DNA from 3 places in the Rhodoferax sp. P1_F3 genome. Region 2 is predicted to be linked to each of the others. Evidence: predicted binding sites of a transcription regulator. Region 2 holds the regulator's gene; each other region holds the start of a gene.
The links. Region 2 encodes LexA, which represses DNA repair genes until DNA is damaged. Its sites were predicted from a motif close to ACTGTATNNNNATACAGT; they were not measured.

Region 1: the regulator LexA is predicted to act here: its motif matches at 1,785-1,802, upstream of AC1DZ5_RS18310 (DNA topoisomerase IV subunit B).
Region 3: the regulator LexA is predicted to act here: its motif matches at 1,712-1,729, upstream of imuA (translesion DNA synthesis-associated protein ImuA).

What each region holds. Positions count from the first base shown of each region.
Region 1 covers NZ_JBFUBO010000012.1:126,997-130,269, reverse strand. Annotated here, with positions in the region: gene AC1DZ5_RS18310 (DNA topoisomerase IV subunit B) at 1-1,752, opposite strand, end outside; gene AC1DZ5_RS18305 (MFS transporter) at 1,878-3,095, shown strand; gene AC1DZ5_RS18300 (hypothetical protein) at 3,105-3,230, shown strand; gene AC1DZ5_RS18295 (SDR family oxidoreductase) at 3,241-3,273, shown strand, end outside.
Region 2 covers NZ_JBFUBO010000003.1:212,980-216,252, reverse strand. Annotated here, with positions in the region: gene adk (adenylate kinase) at 1-41, shown strand, start outside; gene AC1DZ5_RS06920 (asparaginase) at 85-1,056, opposite strand; gene lexA (transcriptional repressor LexA) at 1,171-1,845, shown strand; gene AC1DZ5_RS06910 (hypothetical protein) at 1,867-2,193, shown strand; gene AC1DZ5_RS06905 (D-2-hydroxyacid dehydrogenase family protein) at 2,263-3,270, shown strand.
Region 3 covers NZ_JBFUBO010000009.1:180,729-184,001, reverse strand. Annotated here, with positions in the region: gene AC1DZ5_RS16065 (Y-family DNA polymerase) at 1-973, opposite strand, end outside; gene imuA (translesion DNA synthesis-associated protein ImuA) at 942-1,691, opposite strand; gene AC1DZ5_RS16055 (RNA polymerase sigma-70 factor) at 1,807-2,706, shown strand; gene AC1DZ5_RS16050 (carboxymuconolactone decarboxylase family protein) at 2,797-3,255, shown strand.

The DNA.
Region 1 (3,273 bases), on a different contig from region 2:
CCAAGCGCCTTCACGTACGCCCTCTTTGCGCAGCTTGTCCAGGATGGCGGTCAGTTCCCCTTCGTCCAGCGCATAGGCCTTGCTTGCGGGCTTTTTGCCACGTGCGGGGGCGTCCACCCGAAACAACGGGGGGCGGGCCACAAACACATGGCCGGTCTCAATGAGCTTGGGAAAGTGGCGGAAAAACAGGGTCAACAGCAGCACCTGAATATGGGAGCCGTCCACGTCCGCGTCCGACAGGATACAGACCTTGCCGTAGCGCAGGCCGCTCAGATCGGGCGTGTCGTTGGGGCCGTGCGGGTCCACACCGATAGCGACCGAGATGTCGTGGATTTCGGTGTTGGCAAACAGGCGGTCGCGGTCTACCTCCCAGGTGTTGAGCACCTTGCCGCGCAGCGGCAGAATGGCCTGGTTTTCCTTGTCGCGACCCATCTTGGCGCTGCCGCCAGCGGAGTCGCCCTCGACCAGAAACACCTCGTTGTAAAGAATGTCGCGGCTTTCGCAGTCGGTCAGCTTGCCGGGCAACACAGCTACGCCGCTGCTCTTGCGCTTCTCGACCTTTTGGCCGGCTTTTTGCCGGGTCTGCGCGGCCTTGATGGCCAGTTCGGCCAGCTTTTTGCCGTAGTCCACATGCTGGTTCAGCCACAGCTCCAGCGTGGGTCGCACAAAGCTGGAAACCAAGCGCACCGCGTCACGCGAATTGAGCCGTTCCTTGATCTGGCCCTGAAACTGCGGGTCCAGCACCTTGGCGCTCAGCACATAGCTGGCGCGGGCGAACACGTCTTCGGGCATCAGCTTCACGCCCTTGGGCAGCAGGCTGTGCAGCTCGATGAAGCTCTTCACCGCGGTAAACAAGCCGTCGCGCAGGCCACTTTCGTGCGTGCCGCCGGCGCTGGTGGGGATCAGGTTCACGTAGCTTTCGCGCACCGGCGCACCGTCTTCGGTAAAGGCCACGCACCAGCTGGCACCCTCGCCTTCGGCAAAGTTGTCGCTCTGGCTATCGGCAAAGCCTTCGCCGTCAAACAGCGGAATGACGGGGTCGCCATTCAGGGTTTGCATCAAATAGTCTTTGAGACCGCCCTTGTAGAGCCAGTTCTGGCTGTCCTTGGTTTTCTCGTTCACCAGCGTGACGCTGACGCCGGGCATGAGCACGGCCTTGCTGCGTAGCAGGTGGGTCAGCTCGCCCATGGGCAGCACGGCAGATTCGAAATACTTGGGATCCGGCCAGACGCGCACCGTGGTGCCCTGCTTGCGGTCGCCCTCGCCGGCCTTGCGAATGGCCAACGCCTCGGTCACATCACCGCCCGAGAACACGATGTGCGCCACTTGGCCCTCGCGGAAGGTGGTGACTTCCAGCCGTTTGCCCAGCGCGTTGGTGACGGACACGCCCACGCCGTGCAGACCGCCCGAGAAGCTGTAGGCGCCGCCCGAGCCCTTGTCGAACTTGCCACCGGCATGCAAGCGGGTGTAGACCAGCTCGATCACCGGCGCTTTTTCTTCGGGGTGCATGCCAAACGGGATGCCGCGGCCATCGTCTTCAATGCCCACCGAGCCGTCGGCGTGCAGGGTGACCTTGATTTTTTTGCCATGCCCAGCCAGCGCCTCGTCGGCGGCGTTGTCCAGCACTTCCTGGATCACGTGCAATGGGTTGTCGGTGCGGGTGTACATGCCCGGGCGCTGTTTGACGGGCTCCAGGCCCTTGAGCACGCGGATCGATGATTCGGAATATTCGGGGGTTGGTTTCACTGCCATAGCCTTGCATTGTAGTGCGGGGGATTGAATTACCTGTATAAACATACAGAAACCTCGACTCCATGCGCTACCCTTCTGTCACTGCGGCTTCAGCAACGGCCCGGCAAACTGGCTACAGTGCACGCATGACCCAACCCAGCAAACCGCTTTCGATCGCCCAAGTACTGGCCTGTGGTGCCACCATCGTCACCCTGTCTATGGGCATACGCCATGGCTTTGGCCTCTGGCTGCAGCCCATCACCCAAGCCCAGGGCTGGACGCGCGAAACCTTTGCCTTTGCCATCGCCATCCAGAACCTGACCTGGGGCATCACTGGCATCTTTGCCGGTATGGCGGCAGACCGGTTTGGCGCCTTCCGCGTGATCTTGGTGGGCTCGGCGCTGTACGCACTAGGGCTGGTCGGCATGGCCTATGCCAACACCCCACTGCTATTCACCTTGTCCAGCGGTGTACTCATAGGAATGGCCCAGGCCGGCACCACCTACGCGGTCATTTACGGCGTGATTGGCCGCAATGTGTCGGCGGACAAGCGCTCCTGGGCCATGGGGGTGGCCGCGGCTGCGGGTTCGTTCGGCCAGTTTTTGATGGTGCCGACCGAAGGCTTTTTGATCGGCCACATGGGCTGGCAAGAAGCGCTAGTGATCCTGGGTGCGGCGTCGTTGCTGATGATTCCGCTGGCCTGGGGGCTGAAAGAGCCCGGTTTCGTGGGCAATACCGCCCCAAAACGCGAGCAATCCATCGTTCAGGCCCTGCGCGAGGCCTTCAAATACCCCAGTTTTCAGTTGCTGATGGCGGGCTACTTTGTCTGCGGCTTCCAGGTGGTGTTCATTGGCGTGCACATGCCCAGCTACCTGAAAGACAAGGGCCTGTCTCCCCAGGTGGCCAGCTACGCGCTGGCGCTGATCGGCCTGTTCAACGTGTTTGGCACCTACGCCGCTGGCGTGTTGGGCCAAAAAATGCCCAAGAAGAACATCCTGGCCTTTATTTACTTCGCGCGTGCCGTCGCCATCAGCGTGTTCCTGATCGTGCCGCTGTCGCCCGCCAGCGTCTATGTGTTTTCAGCCGTCATGGGCACCCTTTGGCTTTCTACCGTGCCGCCCACCAATGCCACGGTGGCGCAGATTTTTGGCGTGGCCCACCTGTCCATGCTGGGCGGTTTTGTGTTCTTCAGCCACCAGATCGGTTCTTTCATGGGCGTCTGGCTGGGTGGCTTCTTGTACGACAAGACGGGCAGCTACGACATCGTCTGGTACATCGCCATCGTGCTGGGCGTGCTGGCTGCGCTGGTGAACCTGCCGGTGCGCGAAGCCCCCATCCAGCGCACGGCACCAGCCGCTGCCTGAGCCACTGCCATGCGCCCATCCACCCGCCTTGCCTTCGGAACCATCGCCCTGCTGGCGCTAGCGGGGGTCTTCTATTTGTATACCCAGCCCGACTTTTTGGTCCAGTTGGCCAACCAGGTCTGGGCCTGTTTTTAATCAACACAACATGACCGATAGCCTGAACACCACCATCATCACC
Region 2 (3,273 bases):
ATGCGATCACCAGCCGGGTGTTTGAAGCGCTGACCAAGTAAGCGCCTCGCACCCTCTCTAAAAAAGCCGCATCCGCGGCTTTTTTTACGCCATCAACTGCAGCATTAGTGCGATGCGCGCCTTCACCGGGGGCAAACCCTGCGAATGCGGCAAGGCCGCGGTAGCCTCACCTGCCACTACCTGACCACGTGCACAGCGGCTGGCCCGCACCACCTGCACGCCCTGCTGCTGCGCCTCCAACAAGGCAGCTTCCAGGTCCACATGCAGCGTGCCATTGCCGGTACCCGCCACCACCAGACCACGCAAGGGCGGCACGGTGGCATCCGCCTTGGCCAGGCTACGCACAATGGCGCCCGACGCGCCTGCGTAGTTCATCACAATCTCTACCCGCGGCCACACCGCGCTGGTCAAGGCGTGTACGTCCACCGCACGCGGTTGGGCCACAGTGGCCGGCACACCGAACCAGCGCATGCGCCCTTCTTCCACCACGGCCACAGGCCCGGCGTCACCCGAGTCAAACGCATCCACGCGGTAGGTATGGCTCTTCTGCACCAGGCGCGCGCTGTGCACCGCACCCGCACACACCACCAGCACGCCGCGCGCCGCGCCGTCCAGCGCCACGGCCACCGCGTCCAGCACGTTCTGTGGGCCATCGGGTGTCAGAGCAGAGGCCGGACGCATGGCGCAGGTCAGCACCAGCGGCTTGGCTTGTAGCACCGCGGGTGGCAGCACCTGCTCCAGAAAAAATGCAGTTTCCTCCAGCGTGTCGGTGCCGTGGGTGATCAACACTGCCTCTACGTCATCGTCCTGCAGGTGCTGGGCGCAGCGCTGTGCCAGCGCCGCCCACACGGCGAAGCCCATGTCCTTGCTGTCCACCTGGGCCACCTGCTCGGCCACCAGGTCACGCCCCTGTAGGGCGGCTTGCAAAGGGGCAATGTCCTGCAACAGCGACTGCACACCGACCTGTCCGGCCTTGTAGCCCACGTTGTCCGATCCGCGCTCCGAGCGACCTGCAATCGTGCCACCCGTGCCCAAAACCACTACTTTTTTACCCATACATCACCGCCCCACTTGCATTTATCAAAAAACTGGTTAAAAATACAGTTACTGGATGAGAAAACAGTGTGTACAGACACACAGCCAGCACCGACCCAACATGAAGGAGTCAGTATGCTTGAAAGTCCCAAACTCACCGCCCGCCAACAGCAAATTCTGGATCTGATCCAGGGCGCCATTGCGCGCACCGGCGCCCCCCCTACCCGGGCGGAAATCGCCACCGAGCTGGGCTTCAAGTCTGCCAACGCGGCCGAAGAGCATTTGCAGGCACTGGCCCGCAAGGGTGTGATCGAACTGGTCAGTGGCACCTCCCGCGGCATCCGCCTCAAGGGCGATGTGCTGCGCTCCATGCAAGAGTCGCGGATGAAGCAATTCGCCCTGCCCCTGCCCGGCTTGGCCCAGCTGGCCTTGCCCCTGATTGGCCGTGTAGCCGCGGGCTCGCCCATCCTGGCGCAAGAGCATGTAGACCGAACCTACTACGTGGAAAACAGCCTGTTCCAGCGCCAACCCGACTACCTGCTCAAAGTACGTGGCATGTCCATGCGCGACGCCGGCATCATGGACGGCGACCTGCTGGCCGTGCAAGCCACCAAAGATGCCAAGAATGGCCAGATCGTGGTGGCCCGTCTGGGTGAAGAAGTCACGGTCAAGCGCTTTCGCCGTAACAAGCACCTGATCGAGTTGCACCCCGAAAACCCCGATTACCAAACCATCGTGGTTGAGCCCGGGGAGCCGTTCGAGATCGAAGGCCTAGCCGTCGGGCTGATTCGTAACACCATGTTGATGTAACGCAGACAGAAAGCACCCACCATGAACACCGCCATCGTGATGAAACCCGACTTTCTGGCCCCCCTGCGCCACCTCCTGGCCTGGTTGCTGCCCGCCCCCTCGCGCCAGTTACCCAGCTACGCCGCACCACGGCCAGCCGAGCGCCGCGTTGCTCCTAATTTTGTAGTGCCTCGCGCAGGTTCCACGGGGGCTAGAGGCATAAATGTGCACCAACCCAAGCCTTTGCGCGTGGTTCGCGTCATGGAAAGCGGGCAGCCCCGCTCCGATGTAGGCCGCATGGTGATCTCGGGCCGCATGGCCGATGTGTGCGCCGAACTGGACCGCCTGGCCGCCTGCGAAGCCGCCTGAATACCGCACCACGATTTCAGGCAGGGACGCTGCGCAAAACGCCCCTGCCGACGAGGCACAATGGGGCGCATGAACATTGTGATTCTGGATGACTATCAGGATGCCGTACGCAAACTCCAATGCTCGGCAAAATTAGAGGCCTACCCCGCCAAGGTATATACCAACACCGTCAAGGGCATAGGCCAGCTGTCGATCCGGCTCAAAGATGCTGATGTGATCGTGCTGATCCGGGAGCGTACCCAAATCACGCGCTCCCTGATCGAAAAGCTCCCCAAACTGAAGCTGATCGCCCAGACCGGGCGTGCCGGCTCCCATATCGACGTACAAGCCTGCACTGAGCGTGGCATTGCGGTGGCCGAAGGCGTGGGCTCGCCCATCGCTCCTGCCGAGCTGACCTGGGCCTTGGTGTTGGCCGCCATGCGCAGGCTGCCCCATTACATCGGTAATCTCAAGCACGGCGCCTGGCAGCAGTCCGGCTTGAAGGCCGGCTCCATGCCCGCCAACTTTGGCCTGGGCAATGTGCTCAAAGGCAAAACTCTGGGCATCTGGGGCTATGGCCGCATTGGCCAACTCATTGCCGGCTATGGCAAGGCCTTTGGCATGCAGGTACTGGTCTGGGGCAGCGAAGCATCGCGCGAAAAGGCCTCCCAGGACGGCTATGCCGCCGCGGCCGACCGACAGACGTTCTTCTCAGAGAGCGATGTACTCACCCTGCACCTGCGCCTGAGCGACAGCACACGAGGTTTGGTCACTGCGGCCGATTTGGCCTGCATGAAAAGCACCTCTTTGCTGGTCAACACCTCGCGGGCCGAGCTCATTGAGACCGATGCGCTGATTGGAGGCCTGAACCGTGGGCGCCCGGGCATGGCAGCGATTGACGTGTTCGAGACCGAGCCGATTTTGCAGGGCCACGCCCTGTTGCGCCTGGAAAACTGCATCTGCACCCCGCACATCGGCTATGTGGAGCAGGACAGCTACGAGATGTACTTTGGTGCAGCGTTTGACAACGTAGTCAACTTCATCAAGGGCACGCCCTCCAACATCATCAACCCCGGCGCCCTGCAAGTGCGCCGCTAAAGC
Region 3 (3,273 bases), on a different contig from region 2:
GTTGGGCGCAGAGCACCTGGTCAGCCCCCAGCCGCGCGCCCAGGCGCTCCAGTGTCTGGTGCAGGCTATCGCCCTTGCGCAGGTCGTCGGGCAGCAGGCTGTGGCTTTCACCGGCCAGCGGCTGCGTTTGCAGGCTGCGCAGGCCCAGGTAGAGCACGGGCGCGGGCAGGGTGACGCGGGCCAATTGCTCGCCCAGCAGGCGCTGCAGGTGGGCCATGTCTTGCGTGGCCTTTGCGGTGCGCAGCTCCAGCCGACCCTGCTGGCCACCCGTGTGGTGGGCATCTACATGGCGGGTGTTGGCGCGGCGCGCGTCCAGGTCCCACCGCAGCTCCAGCGCCAGCACGCCGCGCTGGCGCGCGCGCAGCCACACCAGCAGCTGGGCCAGCAGGCGGCGTGCACCAAACAGAAGTGCGGGGGCAGACTCCACGCTGGCAGCCAACTCCAGCGGGGCGTCAAACACCTCGGGCAGCGTGCGCCAGGGGTAGACCTCGGGCCGCTGGCCATAGGCGCGGTCCAGTGAGTCCACCAGCCCGGCGCCAAAGCGGCGCACCAGCCCGCCGCGCGGCAGCGCGCGCAGCTGGCCCCAGGTGCGCACACCCAGGCGCGCCAGCGTGGGCAGGTGTGGCCGCGTGGTGGCCAGGGTGTACACCGGCAGGGCATCTGGGACGGCCTGCGTTTTACTCCACAGCCGCGCCATTGCTACCAAAGATGTAGCGCCTTGCGCAGTTTCTACGGGGGCTAGAGGCTCATTTGGCATTAAAAATTGCTGCAACAGCGCCGGGCGGCCACCAAACAGCCGCTCGCTGCCCGAGACCTCCAGCACCAGCGTGTCTTCCACCTGCGCCACCAGCGGCGTGAAGCGCAGCGCCCACCAGGCCAGCGCGGTCAGCGGATCGACCAGCGCTGCCACATCGGGGTCGGCCGCGACCTCTGACACGGGTTCAGGCTGCAGCCGCAAGGCGATCCAGTGCATGGCCTACCTCCTCCATCACCGCTAGCCCTTGCGCAGGTCGCTGACTGGCCGCCAGCCACACGGCCAGGCGCGCTGGGCGGGCCTGCAAATGCAGGGGCTGCGCCAGCGGCGGGCCACGGCGTTTGAGGATGTGTACGGCCAGCAGGTCACCCTCTTGCGCCTGCGGAGCCAGCTGCAGGCGCAAGAGCGCGGGCGAGGCATCGGCCTGCGCCTGCGGCGCACGCATGACGAACAGCAGCTTGTGGTGCTCGGCCGCGGCCATTTGCAGGCGGCGCAGCTGGTCGCCGCGGGCCTGCGGCAGCCAAGCCAGCACCGCGTCTACCTCGGCACAGCGCAGCGCCTGCTCGGCCGCCCAGAGCCGGGCGGTGGCGGCCTGCGCCGTGACCCACACCAGCCGCGCCACCGCCAGCCCCTGCGCCGCCAGCGCGGGCACAAACGGCGGCTGCGGCGCCCCCACCAGCACCACCGGGCCCTGCCCGCTGCGCGCCAGCGCGGGCAGCAGCAGCCGCCATTCGCTGTGCACCCCGGCGGGCTGCAGCAGCTCGATCAACGCGCCCACGGGCCAGCCGCCGCCGGGCAGCTGCGCGTCCAGCCGCGCATCGCCCGTGGGCTGCACCGCCTGCGGCGCCGAGGCCAGGGCGTGCGCGTGCCAGACATCGGCGTGGATGCCTTGCAGATCCGGCGATTCGGAGGGGGAAATGCGCGCAGCGCTAGCCATGGCAAGGGGTGTAACAGGTAACTGTATTTATAACCAGTATATGGAAAACGCCCCTGCTATCAAAATCGAGAACAGCCCTGTCACAAACCATGCGGCTTCCCCGTCTAATGACTTTATGGAAGACACCCACCACACCTTCAAGCGCCTGCGCCCTCGCCTGAAAGGCATTGCCTACCGCATGCTCGGCTCCACGGCCGAGGCCGACGAGGTGGTGCAGGACGCCTGGCTGCGCTGGCACGAAGCGGCACCCGCCGCCATCGACAACGCCGAGGCCTGGCTGGTCACCGTGACCACGCGCATTGCCATTGACCGCCTGCGCGCCGCCAAGGTGGAGCGTGAGCACTATGTGGGCACCTGGTTGCCCGAACCCCTGCTGTCCGAAGCACCCGCCACGCCTGAACAGATGCTGGAGCGTGCCGACGATGTGTCCATGGCGTTTTTGAGCCTGCTGGAGCGCCTGGCGCCCGAGGCACGTGCGGCCTATCTGATGCGCGAAGTGTTTGACGCCGGCTACGACGAAGTCGCGCAGACCCTGGGCAAGACCGAAGCCGCCTGCCGCCAACTGGTGCACCGCGCCAAGGCCCAGCTGCGCGAAGAGCGGCCGCGCTATGTGGTGCCGCGCGAAACCCATTTGCGCCTGCTGCGCAACTTTGCCGAGGCGTCGTCACGCGGCGACTTTGTGGCGTTGAAATCGCTGCTGGCCGAACAGGCCGAGCTGATTGGCGACGGCGGTGGCAAGGTGCCCAGTTTTGGTCGCACGCTGCTGGGCGGCACGCGCATTGCGCAGCTCTACCTGGCCACCAGCCTGCGCAACGGCAGCGCACTGCGCGTGGAGCTGGCCAGTATCAATGGGACGTGGGGCCTACTGCGTTTCATCGATGGTGTGCTGGAGTCGGCGCAATCGTTCGAGACCGATGGCGAGCGGATTGTGCGCATTCATGTGCAACGCAACCCCGACAAGCTGGCGCAACTGGCGGCCACCTGGCAGCAGAGAACATCGCAACCGGCACACTGATGGCGATGGGTCTGTCACAAACCGCCTGTGGCAGCCGTCTTCAGGGTATGTGCACCTCAATGTCGAGTCACTGAACCCTGAAAGACCACCATGAACCAAGCCCGACTCCCCTGGACCCAACTGGCTCCCAAACCCTACCAGGCCATGGCCGGCGTGAGCGCCGCTACCGCGGCCTCCACGCTGGGCCAGCCCCTGATTGAACTGGTGCAGACCCGTGTGTCCCAAATCAACGGCTGCGCCTTTTGCCTGGACATGCATGTGCGTGATTTGCGCAAGTATGGCGAGACCTGGCAACGCATCAACAGCCTGCCCACCTGGCGCGAAACCAGCTTCTACACCCCGCGTGAACGGGCGGCGCTGCAATGGGCCGAAACCATGACCCGGCTGGCCGATACGCATGGTGACCACGACACTGCCTTTGCAGGTTTGAACGGCCACTTCACCGAACAGGAAATGGTGGAGCTGACATGGACAGTCGCGCAAATCAACGCATGGAACCGCATGGCCGTGGGCATGCGCCAACCGGCCGCCGAACAGGCTCTGGAATAAGTGCATGTGCCCCCCCCG